Regions from separate parts of the Nocardia sp. NPDC002869 genome, predicted to be linked through region 3. Evidence: riboswitches for the same ligand, from Rfam matches in the RefSeq annotation. Region 3 holds a riboswitch; each other region holds the start of a gene.
What was found. A riboswitch is a leader RNA that binds a small molecule or an ion and turns the genes downstream of it on or off. The one in region 3 is predicted to bind S-adenosylmethionine.
Positions count from the first base shown of each region.

Region 1 (5,947 bases), on a different contig from region 3:
ATATCCGGAGCGTGGCCGAGCAGACGGTCGAGGACGGGCCCGCCAATTTCTGGGACGGGGTCGTGGACGGCTGGAACTCGCTGTTCGACTGGCTGAAGGGCGCGGTGGTCTTCGTCGGCCAGGTGCTGCCGTGGCTGCTCTTCCTCGCCCTTCTCGGTGCGATCGTCGGCGCCTTCGTCGGGCTGGCCCGCCGGCTGGGCGGCGCACGCGCTGCCGCCCCGGCGGCCGGCAACTCGACCGCGCGGGTCGAGACCCCGGTGCCCGGGACCGTGCGGACCGCTGCCGAGCCCGGCGACGCACCGGGCAAGACCACGAAGGAAGTGGACGAGTCCGCGACGGGCACGGGCCGGGCGGCGACCGACACGGACGAGACGGCGACGGGTACGGGGCGGGCGTCGGCGGGTACGGACGAGACGGCGAAAGATACGGGCCGGGCAGCGACGGGCGCGGACGAGTCCGCCCCGACCGGGGACGAGGCCGTCGATCCGGACGGTCCGGATACGGACCGGGCCTGATCGGTGCCCACCACGGTCCGCGCGGTGCTCACGCCGAACAGCAGGAAGGGCCCGCTGGTCGAAACCCTGCCCGACGGCACGCTACAACTGTGGGTGCGGGCGCCGGCCGTGGAGGGGAAAGCGAACCGTGCCGCGGCCGAACTCCTGGCCGCGCATCTCGGTGTCCCGAAGAGCGCGGTCCGGCTCACCGGCGGGGCGACCTCCCGGTACAAACGGTTCGAGATCGCCGACTGAACCGCCGGTGTCCGGGTCAGACCGCTCCGGGAAACCCGTGCTGCCGCCACGCCTCGTACACCGCGACCGCGGCCGCGTTGGCCAGATTCATCGACCGGCGGCCGGGCAGCATGGGGATGCGCACCTCGGCATCGATGTGCTCGTCGGCGAGCACCTCCGCCGGTAGACCCGTCGGTTCCGCACCGAACAGCAAAATGTCGCCGGGCCGGTAGGCGATCTCGGTGTGCGGGGTGGTGGCCCGGGTGGTGAACGCATACACCCGCTCGGGCCGCAGCTGTTCCCACGCGGTCGCCAGGTCCGGGTGCACTGTCACCGAGGCGAGGTCGTGATAGTCCAGCCCGGCCCGGCGCAGCTTCGCCTCCGACATATCGAAGCCGAGCGGTTCGATCAGATGCAGCTCACTGCCCGTGCCGGCGGCGAGCCGGATGGCATTGCCCGTATTGCCCGGTATGCGAGGTTCATGGAACATCAATCGGAACACAGCCGACCAGTCAATCAGGTGCGGCGGCGCCACGGTGATCGAGCCGGATGATCGAGCGGTGGCCGCGAGGGTGCCGAACACATCGCCGGGGCGGGCGCTACCGCTATCGCGACGCCCTGACCACAGCGAATACGATCACCGGCATGGCGCGGGGGCCGCGCACGGCACGGATTGCGGCGGCGTACCGTAGGGCCGCCCACTCTGCAGGAATGCGCTTCCGGTGGTCGAATGGGCTGTCCGATTCATTCCGGAGGGAGAAATATGGCCGTGCTGCAGGGCCACGATAATCCAGGCGACGACGCGAGGGGCGTGAGCGATCCGGGTGCCGGCCCGGAGAAGCTGAGCCGCCAGCTGGCGAACCGACATATCCAGCTGATCGCGATCGGCGGCGCGATCGGCACCGGGCTGTTCATGGGCTCGGGTAAGACGATCTCGCTCGCCGGCCCCTCGGTGATCCTCGTCTACATGATCATCGGCTTCTTCCTCTTCTTCGTCATGCGGGCGATGGGGGAGCTGCTGCTGTCGAACTCCGGGTACAAATCGTTCAGCGATTTCGCCGGTGATCTGCTCGGCCCGTGGGCGGGGTTCTTCACCGGCTGGACCTACTGGTTCTGCTGGGTGGTCACCGGTATCGCCGATGTGGTGGCCATCGCCGGGTACGTGTCCTACTGGTGGGCGGATCTGCCGCTGTGGATACCCGCGCTGGTCTGCATCGTCGTTCTGCTGGTCCTCAATCTGCCCACGGTGCGCGCATTCGGTGAGACCGAGTTCTGGTTCGCGCTGATCAAGGTGATCGCCATCGGCGCGCTGATCGTCACCGGACTGGTGATGGTGATCACCGGTTTCACCGGTGACAGCGGCACCACCGCCTCGCTGGCCAACCTGTGGAACGACGGCGGTTTCTTCCCGACCGGGCCCATGGGTTTCGTGGCCGGATTCCAGATCGCGGTCTTCGCCTTCGTGGGTATCGAACTGGTGGGCACCACGGCGGCCGAGGCCGAGAATCCCGAACGCACGCTGCCCCGCGCGATCAACTCCATCCCGGTGCGCGTCCTGCTGTTCTACGTCGGCGCCCTGATCGTCATCTGCGCGGTGACCCCGTGGCGGGAGGTCTCGGCCGACGAGAGTCCGTTCGTGGCGATGTTCTCCCTGGCCGGGCTAGGTGTCGCGGCGAGTGTGGTCAACTTCGTGGTACTCACCAGCGCCACCTCCAGCGCGAACTCGGGGATCTACTCCACCTCGCGGATGGTGTACGGCCTGGCCGGTGACAGGGACGCCCCCGCCTTGTTCGGGAAGCTGTCCCGGCGCAAGGTCCCGGCCAACGCGCTGCGTTTCTCGTGCGCGTTCCTGCTGATCGGGGTGGTGCTGCTCTACGCGGGACAGTCCATCGTCGAAGCGTTCACCGTCGTCACCACCATTTCGTCGCTGTGCTTCATGTTCGTCTGGACGATGATCCTGGCCAGCTACCTGGTCTACCGGAAGCGGCGGCCGCATCTGCACGCCGCGTCGACGTTCAAACTCCCGGGCGGTGTGCCGGCGGTCTGGGCGGTGCTGGCCTTCTTCGTGTTCCTGGTCTGGGCGCTCACCCAGAAGAGCGACACCCTGCAGGCCCTGCTGGTGACCCCCATCTGGTTCGTGGTGCTGGGCGCGGCCTATCTGGTGGTGCGGCGCAGTCCGCACCATGCCGCGCTGCGCGAGCGGCATCGGGAGAAGGTCCTCGCCGAGAACGCCGCGCTGCGCTGATCTGCGCTGTGTCGATCCGCCCCGCCTCCGGTGGGGCGGATCGGGGCATTCGGGACCCCGCTAGATGTGCTCGGGGAGGTCGGCGCGCAGTCGGCGCGCGTGCTCCGGGTGGCCGGGGCGTCGCGTGGACATTCGGCGTCGCCGAGGCGGACTACGAACAGCTCGTGCAGACCTGGTCGGCCGGATCTGGAACAATCGCCCCCGTGACCGACGCCGCGACCCCGACCCACGACGATCCCGGCACCGGCAGCCGATGGGCCGGTTTCCTACGCTGCCATCTGCCGATGGTCGTGGTGGCGGTGGTGGTGCTGATCGCCGTGGTGTTCGTCGCGCAGGATCGGTGGCGCCGTGGCGCCTTCTTCTTCGGCGGCGCGACCCTCATCGCGGCCGCGTTCCGGCTGTGCCTGCCGACCGCCCGGGTCGGCCTGCTCGCGGTCCGCGGCAAACCGTTCGATGTGGGCGCGCTGACCCTGCTGGGCGGCGCCGTGGTCTTCCTCGCCGCGACCATCAACACCCTCGGCGTGGGCTGACCGGGCCGACGGACCCGCGGGCGCTCAGCGTCCGGCGCGAGCCAGGTTCATCGTCTGGGCCAGCAGTTTGCCGATGGCCGCCGCCTCGGTGAGGAAGGCATCGTGGCCGTCGCGTGACGAGATCACCTCGAAATGCCGGCAGCCGGCCAGCCCGTCGGCCAGTTCCTGCTGGGTGTGCAGCGGGTACAGCCGGTCGGAATCGATACCGCCCACGATGCACGGCACCTCGGCGGCGGCCATCGCCGCCGCGATCCCGCCGCGGCCACGGCCGATATCGTGCCGGTTCATCGCCTCGCTCAACAGCACATAGGTCGCCGGGTCGAAGCGCCGGCCCAGCTTCTCGGCCTGGTACTCGAGATAGCTCTGCACCGCGTACCGGCCGCCGTCCCAGGGATCCTCGCCCTCCTGCGGGCTGTTGGCGAACCGGCTGTCCAGTTCGGCCTCGGTGCGGTAGGTGAGGTGCGCGATCCGGCGCGCGATACCCAGTCCGGCCATCGGCGCGCGCCCGGTGCCGTGGTAGTCGCCGCCCAGCCAGTCCGGGTCGCTGGTGATCGCCGCGATCTGGGTGCTCTGGGTGCCGATCTGGTCGGCGGTGGCCCGCGGGCCCACCGCGAGGACCAGTGCGGCGGCCAGGCGCTGCGGTGCGAGCAGCATCCATTCGAGGACGCGCATACCGCCCATCGAACCGCCGATCGCCGCGGCCAGCCGGGGCACACCGAGCCGGTCGAACAACTTCAGTTCGGCCGCGACCTGGTCGCGGATGGAGATCCCCGGGAACCGTGAACCCCAGGGCGCGCCGTCCGGTGCGAGCGAGGCCGGGCCGGTGCTGCCCTGGCAGCCGCCGAGGACATTGGTCGCCACCACGCACCACTCGTCGGTATCGATCGGCGCCCCCGGGCCGACCATCCCGTTCCACCATCCGGCCTGTGGATGGTCGTCGTCCGGGTCGCCCGAGACGTGGGAGTCACCGGTCAGCGCGTGCTCGATCAGGACGATGTTGTCCAGGGCCGGGGACAGTTCCCCCCAGCGCTGCACGGCCAGCCGGACCTGCGGCAGCCGGGCGCCGTTCTCGAGGGTGAGTTCGCCGATGTCGACGTATCCGAGAGTGCCGTCGGGCGGCGGTAACTGGGCCACCGGACGAGCGGTGGTCGATTCGGTGCCCACTTTCACGTGAGGGATTCCGCTGAACCCGCGAACGGCACTGATGCCCGGAGCGTATGAATCGCCGCTGTGGATCCGGTGGTGCGGGCGCGGAGGCCGCCGGGCGCGACCGCCGGTCGCCGGCGGATAGCTCCGGCAGCGGTCGCACCACGGATACTGTGATCGCTCATATCGTGCTCCAGAAAATGGGGGATTTCTCGTCGAGTCGTGAGAACGCCGCGGTCAACGCGACCAGTACCGGCACAAATCGACGACCTCCTGACGTGCGCTTGCTCCCGGCTCCCGGGAGCCAGGTCATCACCCGGAGCACCCCACCGCAGCAGGAGGGTTGCCGGCCAGCGAGCCGGGGCTTGATGCTGACACTCATGACCTGCCGAACATGGTAACCGGGCACCGATACGGATCGAAATCGGTATGCGCGCCCACCAGGTAATCTTGTGGCGTGTCTCACCCATGTGAGATCTCACGAACGGGGCTGGCTGCACCGTGAGACCGCCACAAGCAGTACGCTCGTCTTGGTTACACCAGACGTCTCGTGGACAACGCGGGATGTATACGTTGTCTGTTGAACAGCTGGGGTCCGCTCACAAGCGTGTTCGCCTGGCCGTGCAATGAGGGCACCAGTCTTAGGAGGACACGAAGATCCATGTCCAAGATCAAGGTTGAAGGCACCGTCGTTGAACTCGACGGCGACGAGATGACCCGGATCATCTGGCAGTTCATCAAGGACAAGCTGATCCACCCGTACCTCGATGTGAACCTCGAGTACTACGACCTCGGCATCGAATACCGCGACAAAACCGACGACCAGGTCACCGTCGACGCCGCCAACGCCATCAAGCAGCACGGTGTCGGCGTCAAATGCGCGACGATCACCCCCGACGAGGCCCGCGTCGAGGAATTCGGCCTCAAGAAGATGTGGCGGTCGCCCAACGGCACCATCCGCAACATTCTCGGCGGCACCATCTTCCGCGCGCCGATCATCATCTCCAACGTTCCGCGCCTGGTACCGGGCTGGACCAAGCCGATCATCATCGGCCGTCACGCCTTCGGCGACCAGTACCGCGCCACCGACTTCAAGGTCTTCCAGGCCGGCACCGTCACCCTCACCTTCACCCCCGAGGACGGCAGCGAGCCCATCGTGCACGAGGTCGTGCAGATGCCGGAGGACGGCGGCGTCGTGATGGGCATGTACAACTTCAAGAAGTCCATCGAAGACTTCGCGCGCGCCTCGTTCAACTACGGGCTGCAGCAGAACTACCCCGTCTACATGTCGACGAAGA
Region 1 is NZ_JBKOOL010000123.1:904-6,850, reverse strand. It holds gene ACLML9_RS20785 (DUF4349 domain-containing protein) at 1-515, shown strand, start outside; gene ACLML9_RS20780 (DUF167 domain-containing protein) at 519-749, shown strand; gene ACLML9_RS20775 (tRNA (cytidine(34)-2'-O)-methyltransferase) at 766-1,230, opposite strand; gene cycA (D-serine/D-alanine/glycine transporter) at 1,492-2,973, shown strand; gene ACLML9_RS20765 (DUF3017 domain-containing protein) at 3,258-3,503, shown strand; gene metX (homoserine O-acetyltransferase MetX) at 3,528-4,673, opposite strand; SAM riboswitch class IV at 4,925-5,035, opposite strand; gene ACLML9_RS20755 (NADP-dependent isocitrate dehydrogenase) at 5,311-5,947, shown strand, end outside.
Region 1: linked by a shared signal. The riboswitch ahead of metX (homoserine O-acetyltransferase MetX) and the one ahead of ACLML9_RS07415 (aminotransferase class V-fold PLP-dependent enzyme) in region 3 are both predicted to bind S-adenosylmethionine.

Region 2 (5,947 bases), on a different contig from region 3:
ATGTGTTTCACTTTATTCAGAAACTGCCACAAATGGTGGAGCCGCTCTCGCCCGGGATCCGGCACCGTCAAGAACTCTATGGGCTCGATATCCCCCAGCTCGCCGCGAATCCCGTGGTGAACGGCAAGCGCTTTGATATGCAGGTGATCACCGCGCTGCCGGACGGCGTCGTCCAGATCCAGTCCGCGCACCGCGGCTCGTTCAGCCCGGACCGGGCCGCCGCTGGATGATCGGCAATGGGCGGGTCGTCCCGTCGTGAGCCGAGGGTCGGTCGTCGCGCGGCGGAACCAGAAGCGGCAGGGTGGGGGCGGGGTCCTCGATGGTGCGGTCGATCGCGGGCAATCCGTAGAACGCGCGGGCATTGTCCTCCAGCACCGCGTTCATATCGGCGCCGACCACATCGCAGATCAGCTCCACATCCGCTTCGCGGAACGGCCGGCCCGCGCGGGTGCCGGGCAGATCGCTGCCGAACATCAGCGCCTCCGGACTGACCGCGTGGATCCGGCGCAACGCCGTCGCGACATCCATATCGACCCGCCCGAAACCGGTTGCCTTCACCCGCGCACCCCGCTCGACCAGGTCCAGCAGGTACGACAGACCCTCCTCGGACATCCCGAGATGGTCGATGGACACCTTCGGCAGTTTCAGGATCACCGGTTGCAGCGAGGCCAGCATCTGACCGTCCACGTAGATCTCCACATGCCAGCCCGCCAATTCGTAAGCCCGCAAGGCCTGCCGGGTCATACTCGCGATATCGGCGGCCGCGCGTTTGAGGTTGAACCGGACCGCGCGCACGCCGGCCTCGTGCAGGGCGAGGATCTCAGAGTCGGAGGCATCGAGATCCAGCCGGGTCACGCCGACCCAACCGGGTCCGAGTTCGGCCAGGGCAGCGCGCAGATAGCTCTGGTCGTTGCCCTGGAACGAGGCGCTCACCACCGCACCACCGGAAGGCCGGAACCGGGACATCCGCCGCCGGTAGTCGGCGACGGTGTAGGGCTCCGGTAGGTAGCCTTCGTTCTCGATCAGCGGAAAACGCGGATCGATGATGTGTACATGGGCGTCGAACACTGCTACAGCATGCCTGATGGATCGGGACGCCCGCTGCTCTCGACCATGGACCGGGAGCAGCGGACGGTGGATCAGACCTTGTGGGGTTCGCTCGCGCGCAACATATCTTCGCGCTCGACGACCTTGACCCGCTCGCGGCCCTCGGGCTCGCCCAGCGACCGCTCGTGCGCGTCGAGCCGGTACCAGCCGGCCCAGGTGGTGAACGGGATACCCCGGCCCTCCAGGAACTCGAGCACGGCCTCGGGCTCCGGGTTCTCGGCCGGCACGAACTTCGTGCTGTCGTCCACGAGGCAGGCGACCGTCTCGTTCGCGTCACCCTTGGTATGGCCGATGAGCCCGACCGGACCGCGCTTGATCCAGCCGGTCACATAGGTGCCGGGCATGTAGCGGGCGGCGCCGTCGGCACCCTCGTCGACCAGGACCCGGCCGGCCTCGTTCGGGATGACCCCGGCCTGATCGTCGAAGGGCAGCTCCGAGATGTTCTGCGACAGGTAACCGACGGCCCGGTAGACGGCCTGCACGTCCCATTCCTTGAAGGTGCCGGTGCCCTTCACATTGCCGGTGCCGTCGAGCTGGGTGCGTTCGGTACGCAGGCCCACGACCCGGCCGTCCTCACCGAGGATCTCGGAAGGCGATTCGAAGAAGTGCAGGAACAGCTTGTGCGGGCGATCGCCCTGGTCGCGGATGGCCCACTGTTCGAGGGTGTTGGCCACCATATCGACCTGCTTGGAATGACGCCGGGCCGCTTCGGAACCCTCGTCGTAGTCGATGTCCTCCGGATCGACGATCACCTCGATCGTCGGGGAGTGATCGAGTTCGCGCAGTTCCAGCGGGGTGAACTTGGCCTGCGCCGGGCCGCGGCGGCCGAACACGTGCACCTCGACGGCCTTGTTGTTCTTCAGGCCCGTGTACACGTTCGGCGGGATCTCGGTCGGCAGTAGTTCGTCACCGGTCTTGGCCAGCACTCGCGCCACATCGAGGGCGACATTGCCGACACCGAGCACCGCGACCTTCTCCGCCTCCAGCGGCCAGGTGCGCGGCACGTCCGGGTGCCCGTCGTACCAGGACACGAAGTCGGCCGCGCCGTAGGAGCCGTCCAGGTCGATACCCGGGATGGGCAGCGCCCGGTCGGCGTTGGCGCCGGTGGAGAAGATCACCGCGTCGTAGAAGCGACGCAGATCCGACAGCGTGATATCGGTGCCGTAGTCGATATTGCCGAGCAGGCGCACCTGCTCCTTGTCCAGCACCTTGTGCAGGGCGGTGACAATGCCCTTGATCCGCGGATGGTCCGGCGCCACGCCGTAGCGGATCAGTCCGAACGGGGCGGGCATCCGCTCGAACAGATCGATCGAGACGTCCGCATCGGATTTCATCAACGCGTCGGCGGCATAGATACCGGCCGGCCCGGCCCCGACGATCGCGATCCGAAGCGGGCGGTTCGCTTCCTTCTGCTCGGTCATCTGTTACGCGCACCCTTATCGGTCGAAAGAATCACTGGCGTTGTGGTTAGCATAGGCTAACTTGACGCGCGGCTCGTATGCACCTACATCGCGCCGTCCGTGGGTGGCTGTTCACCGTTCGTCGTCCCACGTCTCCGCGGGTAGCGCTGTGCTGCGGTACCCGCCGTACCCACGATTCTATCGGGGTGCGGGCACGGTGCGATCCGGGGACCAGGGATGATCGTCGGTATGAGCGATCCCGGAGCGGCCGACGAGCGGCCCGCCACCGAATCGGGCGACGACGAGCGACCGCGCTCGATCACCCCGTTCATCGTGGCCGCGGCGGTCGCGGCCCTGGTCCTGGCGGGTGTACTCATCGCCGGCCTGGTGGCGCCCGCTGAGAAAAATGTCACAGATTCCGACCGGATCGCGGGAGCGGTCCGGGAGTTCGCCGATGTGAGCAATCGCTACGGGCCCGAACCGCCCCGCCGGGCGGTCTGCCCCGGTTTCGTACCCGCCCGCTCCCCGCTGGCCGGACAGCTGAAACCCGGCGAAACCGGAAAGGATATCGAGATCACCGGATTCGGCCCCGTCCACATCACCGGCGATACCGCGAACATCGAAGTGACCAGCCGTGTGGAAGGCGAGGAGCGGACCGCGACCTGGTGGCTGTTCCAGTCCGACGGCGACTGGCTGGTGTGCAACCAGCCGGCCGGCTGAGCCCGCCGAAGGCGTCAACCGATGTTTGACACGGCCCGACCTCGCCGGGCAATCTTTTCGGTTAGGTCATGAGTACCAGTGCCAAGCCCCGGCTCGCTGGTCGGCAACCCTCCTCCGCGGTGGGGTGCTCCGGGTGACGACCTGGCACGCATCGATCGGATGCGGCAAGTGCGGATTCACAGGAGGTGCCACGTATGAATTACGCAGGGGATATCGGCCCGGAGCAGGCATGGGAACTGCTGACCGAGAACCCGGACGCAGTCCTGGTGGACGTGCGGACCGAAGCCGAATGGAAGTTCGTCGGAGTACCCGACACCAGCTCCATCGCCAAGCCGACGCTGCTGGTGGAGTGGGTCCACGGCACCGGCGCCCGCAATGCCGAATTCCTGGACCAGCTGCGTAGCGCCCTGTCCGACCGCCCCGCGGACGCGCCCGTCCTCTTCCTGTGTCGCTCCGGTCAGCGTTCGGCGCATGCGGCCGACGCCGCGACCGCCGCGGGTATCGGACCCTCCTACAACATCAGCGACGGCTTCGAAGGCCCGCTGGACGAACTCGGGCACCGCGGCGGCTCCGGCTGGCGGGCCCACGGACTGCCCTGGCGGCAGTCGTGATCGGCGGCGGTTCGTTCGAACGGCCCTTACCCGAAGGAGTCGGTCCGGCGACACTGGGTGTGCGTGGCGGCCTGAGCCGCTCGGGGTTCGACGAAACCTCCGAGGCCCTGTACCTGAACTCCGGGTTCGTCTACGCCAGCGCCGAAGCGGCCGAGGCCGCGTTCACCGGGGACAACCCGCACTACGTGTACTCCCGCTACGGCAACCCGACGGTGACCACCTTCCAGGAGCGGATGCGCCTGCTCGACGGCGCCGAAGCGTGTTTCGCGACCGCCAGCGGTATGGCCGCCGTTTTCGTCGCCCTCGGTGCGCTGCTGAAGGCAGGCGACCGGCTGGTGGCCGCGCGCAGCCTGTTCGGCTCCTGTTTCGTGGTGTGCAATGAGATCCTGCCCCGCTGGGGTGTCGAGACCGTGTTCGTCGACGGCGAAGATCTCGACCAGTGGGAAGCGGCACTGTCCGTACCCACCACCGCGGTGTTCTTCGAGACTCCGGCCAACCCGATGCAGACCCTGGTCGACGTGCGCAAGGTCTGCGAGCTCGCGCACGCCGCGGGCGCGCAGGTGGTCCTGGACAATGTATTCGCCACCCCGCTGCTGCAGCGTGGCTTCGAACTCGGCGCCGACGTGGTGGTCTACTCGGGCACCAAACATATCGACGGTCAGGGCCGGGTGCTGGGCGGCGCGATCCTCGGTACCTCCGAGTACATCGAAGGCCCGGTCAAGACGCTCATGCGCCACACCGGCCCGGCCCTGAGCCCGTTCAACGCATGGACGCTGCTCAAAGGTCTGGAAACCATGCCGCTGCGGGTCCGACAGTCCACCGATTCGGCGCTGCGGATCGCGCGCTACCTCGACGAGCATCCGGCCGTGAGCTGGGTCCGGTACCCGTTCCTGGAATCGCACCCGCAGTTCGCGCTGGCGGCCGAGCAGATGAGCGGAGGCGGCACCGTGGTGACCTTCGAACTGAAGGCCGCCGCCGACCTCGCCAAGAAACGCGCCTTCGAGGTACTGAACGGGCTGCGGATCATCGATATCTCCAACAACCTGGGCGACGCGAAAAGCCTGATCACCCACCCGGCGACCACCACCCACCGGGCCATGGGCCCGGAGGGCCGCGCGAGCATCGGACTCTCGGACGGGGTCGTCCGGGTCTCGGTCGGCCTCGAGGACATCGAAGACCTCCTCGGCGACCTGGACCACGCGTTGAGCTGATCGCGCAGCGGCCGTGGAGCGCCGGAACAGGGGTGCACCCCCGTACAGGCGGTTCCATGCTTGGGGACTACTACGGCAGTCCCGATCCCGATCGCCTTTACGAACAGCCGCACCCTCTCGGTGCCGAGTTAGGCGAGGCCCACATCTTCACCATCGCCGGACGGGTTCTGCCCTCGACCAGGCCCGTCGACCGACACCGCCCCGGAGACCGTGCGCTCAGATCGGCGGAGTCACTACCTCGGTGAACGGGGTGCGGACCCGCCCGACCAGGTCGGCGACCGAGCTCAGCACAGTGGTCGGCCGGTACGGATACTGCCCGACCGATACCTTCGTCGAGATACCGGAGGTCACCAGGATGGTGCGCATACCGGCCTCCATCCCGGAGATCACATCGGTGTCCATCCGGTCGCCGATCATCACACTGGTCTGGGAGTGGGCACCGATGCGGCGCAGCGCCGAACGCATCATCAGCGGATTCGGTTTGCCGATGTAGTAGGGGTCGCGGCCGGTGGCCCGGGTGATCAGGGCCGCCACCGAACCGGTCGCGGGCAGTACGCCGTCCCGGGAGGGGCCGGTCGGGTCGGGGTTGGTGGCGATGAACCGCGCACCCCGCTCGACCAGCCGGATGGCCGTGGTGATCGCCTCGAACGAATAGGTGCGGGTCTCGCCCAGCACCACATAGTCGGGATCCACCTCGGTCAGCACGTAGCCGATCTCGTGCAGGGCGGTCGTGAGTCCGGACTCGCCCACCACATAGGCGGTGCCGCCGGGTCGCTGTTCGTCGAGGAAACTGGCGGTGGCCAGCGCCGAGGTCCAGATCGAATGCTCCGGGATCTCCAGTCCGGTCTGCCGCAGCCGGGCCTGGAGATCGCGAGGTGTGCGGATCGAGTTGTTCGTC
Region 2 is NZ_JBKOOL010000030.1:9,023-14,969, reverse strand. It holds gene ACLML9_RS08520 (hypothetical protein) at 1-191, opposite strand, end outside; gene ACLML9_RS08515 (amidohydrolase family protein) at 202-1,068, opposite strand; gene ACLML9_RS08510 (FAD-dependent oxidoreductase) at 1,140-2,528, opposite strand; gene ACLML9_RS08505 (hypothetical protein) at 2,757-3,227, shown strand; SAM riboswitch class IV at 3,292-3,404, shown strand; gene ACLML9_RS08500 (rhodanese-like domain-containing protein) at 3,422-3,838, shown strand; gene ACLML9_RS08495 (O-succinylhomoserine sulfhydrylase) at 3,835-5,049, shown strand; gene ACLML9_RS08490 (HAD-IIA family hydrolase) at 5,266-5,947, opposite strand, start outside.
Region 2: linked by a shared signal. The riboswitch ahead of ACLML9_RS08500 (rhodanese-like domain-containing protein) and the one ahead of ACLML9_RS07415 (aminotransferase class V-fold PLP-dependent enzyme) in region 3 are both predicted to bind S-adenosylmethionine.

Region 3 (5,947 bases):
GCGGCCACCCGGACCGGGCAGGAGGTCAGAAGTACGTCCCGCTGAACGGATGCTCGTCCACCTCGAACAGCGCGTCCGCGGTCGCCGCGGCGCCGGGCCGGTGCTCGGTGACGCGGCCCGCGAGCGCCAGGTGGCGCCAGCGGGTACCGCCGAGGTAGGCGGCCGCCAGGGCCGTCACGTCGGTGCCGAGGTCCGCGGGCTCGTCCACCCGGGTGACCCCGCCGTCCGCGATCCGGTAATTGCCGGTGTTGGCGGACAGGATCGGATCGGTGACGGCGAGGACCAGCGGCCGACCGGGACGATAGGCGCGCCGGGCCAGTGCGGCCGGGACATCGACGAGCCGCAACCAGGTCTCGTCGTGGATATCGGTGACCCGGGCCGTCCGCTCGTCGGTCAGCAGATGCCGCAGCGGGGTGTCGGGCGAGATCGCGGACAGCACGACCACGTCGACGATATCGGCGCTGAGCAGATGGCGGACGAGACCGACGAAGGCAGCGGGAGTTGTGGCGACGAGATCGTCGACCACGACCGTCCGGCGCGGGCCGCGCACCCATTCCAGGGATTCGGCGGCATGGTAGCGCACGAACCCGTCCTCCGCGCCGGGCTCCCCGTGCACGGCGACATGACCCTGGGGCCGCAACAGCCCCTGTAGCCGCCACCAGTACGAGGGGCGATCGACCGCCGCGGTCCACGTCACATCCGCTGTCGCGTAGATCTTGGCCGGTATCTCCCAGCCGTCCGCGGGCGCGAGCAACCGGACCGGACCCGCGGCCGGTACCGTTTCGCGGAAGCGGGCCCGGTGCACATCGATCTCGCAGCGCGCCGACGAGCCGGCGACGCCGTACCCGAAACGCTCATAGATACCGCCCTGGGTCGCGCGCAGCGAGGCGACGACCTCCCCGCGTCCGGCGATCTCGGTGAGCTGGCGGCGCAGCAGCCCCGCCGCGATCCCCTGCCGCGCGTGGGTGGGCAGGACACCGACGTGCGTCACCGCGGCGTGCGGCAGGCGCGTGCCGCCCGGCGCGATCAGCCAGCTGGTGTAGGAATTCACCGTCCCGACCAGTTCACCGCCGACCCGGGCGCCGAGGGTGCGTCCGGGTTCGTTCAACCCGTCCGCGGCCTCGGCCGAGATCGGCGGGCCCCCGACCATCGCGGTACGGAACACCCGTTGCGCGGCGCGCGCCTCCGCCGCGTCGGTCAGTATGTCGATTTCGACGGTCATCTCGGCTCACTCCGGGTTCGGGATCAGTGTGGGAATCCGGCGAAGCCGCAGGGCGCCACGGGACACGTTTAATTTCTCTCACATGACACGCGGTACGTCACACCGAGCACGGTGCGGATCCGGTGTCCGGCCCTTCCGTCAGGCCGGGACGGGTCTCCGGAACCGGATCCCAGCGGCCGTCCGAACAGGCGTAATCCCACTGCGGCCCGGCCGCGACCAGGGTCCGCACGGCGTCGAGCAGCCGATCCACATCACCGGCGGTGGTGCCGAGTCCGATACTGGCGCGCAGGGCGGCGTCGAGCCCGAACCGGGCCAGCAGCGGGTGGGCGCAGAAGCGGCCGTCCCGCACGCCGATCGCATGTTCGGCGGACAGATAGGCCGCGACCTGCCCCGGTTCGAAACCGTCCACGGTGAAGGCGACGATTCCCACACAGTCGGCGCTGTCGGCGAAGATCCGGAGGCATCGAACACCGGTGATATCCTCCAGCCCGGTGCGCAACCGGTCGGTGAGCACCCGTTCGTGCACCTCGGCGGGGGCGGCGAGTTCGGTGAGCGCCCCGCAGGCGGCCGCCAGCGCCACGGCGCCCAGCACATTGGGTGAACCGGCCTCGTGCCGATGCGGCGCGGTCGCCCAGGCCGCCGTGTCCGAGGTCACCTCGGTGACCGCGCCCCCACCGGCCAGGTACGGCGGTGCGGCGTCGAGCCAGTCGCGGCGACCGGCCAGCACCCCGGCGCCGTACGGTGCGTACAGCTTGTGCCCGGAGCAGACCACATAGTCGATATCGGTGGCGCACAGGTCGATCCGCCGATGGGGCGCCAGTTGGGCCGCGTCCACCAGGATTCGCGCACCGTGGCGATGAGCGAGCGCGGCCAGCTCGGTCAGCGGCAGCACCTCCCCGGTGACATTGGACGCGCCCGTGATCGCGAGCAGCGCCGCGGGTTTCGCCCCGAGTTCGGCGGCGAGACGCTCGACGGTTTCGGTGAGCGTGCCGGCGGCGGGCACCACCCGGCGTCCGCGCCCGGCCCAGGGCAGGAAGTTGGCGTGGTGCTCGATATCGAGGACCACGGTATCGCCGGGGACGCAGGCGGCGAGCAGGTTGAGCGCGTCGGTGGTGTTCCGGGTGAATACGACTTCCTGGTCGGCGGCACAGCACAGGAACTCGCGGACCGTTTCGCGGGCCGCCTCGTAGCAGCCAGTGGAGACACGCGAGGCATACCCGGCCCCGCGGTGCACGCTCGCGTAGTAGGGCAGCAGATCGGCCACCCGTGCGGTGACCTGCGCGAGAGCCGGAGCGCTGGCCGCGTAGTCGAAGTTGGCGTAGGTACAGGTACCACCCTGTACCAGCGGAACCCGCAGGTCGTCGCCGGAGACGCGGGCCGGGGCACGGGTGGGGTCGAGTACAGCGGTCATCACGCAATCCCTTCGATCGAGGGACTCCGGGCTTCGATTCGGCGGAGTCCGCGCTTGCCGTGCTCGGTCGAGCAGCGGCCAGGTCGTCACCCGGGGCACCCCACCGCGGAGGAGGGTTGCCGGCCAGCAAGCCGGGGCTTCACGCTGGCACTCGTGACCTGGTGCGAGAGTGTCAGACGGCCACCGGCTTGTCAACCCGACCTCGATCCACGCCCGCCGGTCCGGTGCGGCGATTTCGAATCACCGTGATCCGGTCCGTAGCCCGGAAACGGATAGCGGCGCAATGTGTGTCCGGGTGATCCCCCGGCCCATCCGGTGCGCGCCTGTCCCGATCCCCCGGCCCCGAACGGAGATCCGCGATGCCAGACCGAGCAGGAGCCGCCCCGACGGCCGAATACCTCTGGTATATCCCCAACCAGGTGATTCCCGGGCATCGCGGTGATGCCGTCACCGCCGGCCACAACAGCCTGGAGACACTGACCGCGCAGGCACGCGCACTCGAGGAATACGGGTGGCAGGGGGCGCTGATCGGCGCCGGCTGGGGTCGCCCGGATACGTTCACCGTCGCCACCGCGCTCGCGGCCCGGACCACGACCTTCGAACCGCTTGCCGCCGTCCGGCCCGGCTATTGGCGGCCCGCCCATTTCGCCGCCGCGGCGGCGAGCCCCGACCACCTGACCGGCGGCCGGCTGCGGATCAATATCGTGTCCGGCAAGCACGATCTCGCGGCCTACGGCGAAGCCGAGGAGGACCAGGCCGAGCGGTACGCCCGCACCAGGGAGTTCCTCCGGCTGGTCCGCCGGCTGTGGACCGAGGAGAACGTCACCTACCGGGGTGAGCACTACCGGGTGACCGATACCGCCGCACGCCGGGGTGCGCTCTCCAGGCACGCGGACAGCTGTTCGCGCTCGGCGTCCTTGCCGGACTTCTTGTCGGCGAACACCTTCTTGCAGCCGGCCGCCTTCAACGCGCTCTGACGTATGAGATGACTGTTAGTATCGCGCAAAGCGGGTAGGCGTCCCCCGCGGCCGAACAGGCGAAGGCCCACAGCGGTCACACCTTCGCCGTGGATGTGACGACTCCAGGGATTGGTTCGAGCAGAGGTGAACAACCCACTCATCCGGCTGCTCGACACGATCACCCATGGTCTGGCCGGGAGTTTCCGAGATCTGGGAAACGGTACTGCCCGGCGGTACAGCTCGGGATTCGCTCGAACAACCGAGCACGCCGCCCGGAGTCTGGACGGCATCGGCAGGACGGGACTTCCACTGTTCGAGCCGAGCCCGATGGAAATAGCGGTGCGCAGGCTCGATGGTGAAGTGAAACCGCTCGGTGGAGGCGTCGCCGCCACCTTCCTCGGGCGTTCGGTGGGCGGTGCCCGTAGCGTCTACAAACCGGGGTACCTCGAGACATTGCTGGGTGTGTTACCCGATCTTCCGCTGCGCTTCGGTATTCCTCGCGGGGGAGGACACCTCGCCTATCGAGAACAGGGCGCCTACCGAGTCGACGAGGCTCTGGGTTTCGGACGCGTCCCGCCCACCTCGATCACGAACGGGCCCTATGGATTGGGTTCGAACCAGATCTGGGCGTATTCCACCCCGAGCCACCCCAAGGCCGCTCAACTGCGACTGCCGCGCGAGGACTGGTTGAAGAGGAATGCCAGGGATGAGTTGCGGCGTCTGAACGACCGCTACCCGAAGATCCAACGCGAGCAGATGGCGGTACTGGACTACGTCATCGGCAACACCGATCGCCACTGGGGCAACTACCGCACCGGCCGCAACGGCGACATAGTGGCCATCGATCACGGGCTGTCGTGCCCGGAATCACCGGATTCGCGTATCGGCATCCGCTCCGACTTCGTCGAAGAGTTCCACAACGCCGCCCTGAGCGAGGAGGTGATGACTCAGGTCGACGCGGTTGACCTCGGCCGACTCCGCGCCGCCCTACTCGACAGCCAACTCAGCGAAGTCGCCGTCAACGGCGCACTCGACCGGTTGATCGAGATACGGACGCACGGCAGGATCACCGGCCAGGCCTGGCCGGGAGAAATTAACGCAAACATCGTCTTCATGAAGATGACGAAACCGTCACCGACCGGGTGGATCGAAACCTGACAGGCTTCACGCCGCCCTGTTCGGGCTCCCCATAGCATTCGCGGAGACCCAATGGATAAGGACGTATCCGCGACCGGCTATCACCCCGGCCCGTTGTCTTCGGCGATGATCCCGCTGCGTAATCACCCCCGCTGGGGCCGGGGCTGATGTCGGAACTTGTTGTTTCTTGCGCTGTTGCTGCGGGTTCCCTGTCACCCACACCATGGGCGTCCATAAAAGGGCTATAGGACGAGTGAATGGCTGTAAACACCGCTGGCCAGCGATGAAATCACGCTGAACTGTCCAAGAATGCAGCGATTGATGAACAGCTACGAGTCCAATCCCGCCCGCTGCGTCAACAAGCGACTGCAATCCTGGCGAACTCCAAACCCGGCTGTGAAAGAAAAACGAAGCGACAGCCTCGCGAATCGTCTCGTAGTTTTCGTCCATGCCCGAGTTGCACTTCCCCGATCCTGAACTCACCGACGGAGTCGTGACCCTGCGCGCCTGGCGACCGAACGACCACGCGCAGCGATTTGCCGGTTTCTCCGACCCTCTGTGCCAGCGGTTCTCCTGGGCATCGAGCGAGCCTTTCACCGAACAGCACCAGTTGACCTGGGCAGGAGAAGGGGAAGAAGCGGCGCGAATGCGGGGCGAGGCCATCGGGTTCGCGATCGTCGAGGCCGGCGACGCCCGCCGGGTGTGGGGCGGGGCATCGATCTACGACATCGCTGTCGCCGAGGGGCGAGCTGCGGTCGGATATTGGCTCGCCGGCCACGCGCGCGGTCGTGGCATTGCCACGCGAGCCGTGCGGCTGTTGGCGCGCTGGGCGTTCGACGACCTCGCCGTCGCGCGACTGGAGCTTACCTGCGGCCCGGACAACCTGGCCTCTCAACAGGTCGCTGAGCGAAGTGGTTTCACGCGCGAAGGGCTCTTGAGGTCTCATACCCCGTTCAAGGGAGGCCGCCGCGACTCAGTGCTCTTCAGCCTCTTGCCTACCGACCCGGCGCATCGGTGAAAACGCTCACCGGGCCGGTTCGGTGGCCCAAACCTGCCGTGGTGAGTGGTCGGCGGTACTGCACCACCCATGCCCTGGAAAAGGCGGTTTCTGGACGAGATAGACCGAGCAATCATCGCTGACCAGCGTTGATTGCTCGCACCGACGTCCAGGAACGCATCGATCAACGGACGGTCAGGCGATATCCGCCGGAGGATGCC
Region 3 is NZ_JBKOOL010000025.1:17,930-23,876, forward strand. It holds gene ACLML9_RS07405 (hypothetical protein) at 1-45, shown strand, start outside; gene ACLML9_RS07410 (GNAT family N-acetyltransferase) at 26-1,222, opposite strand; gene ACLML9_RS07415 (aminotransferase class V-fold PLP-dependent enzyme) at 1,320-2,633, opposite strand; SAM riboswitch class IV at 2,679-2,792, opposite strand; partial or broken gene ACLML9_RS07420 (LLM class flavin-dependent oxidoreductase) at 2,993-3,493, shown strand; gene ACLML9_RS07425 (hypothetical protein) at 3,920-4,750, shown strand; gene ACLML9_RS07430 (GNAT family N-acetyltransferase) at 5,178-5,747, shown strand.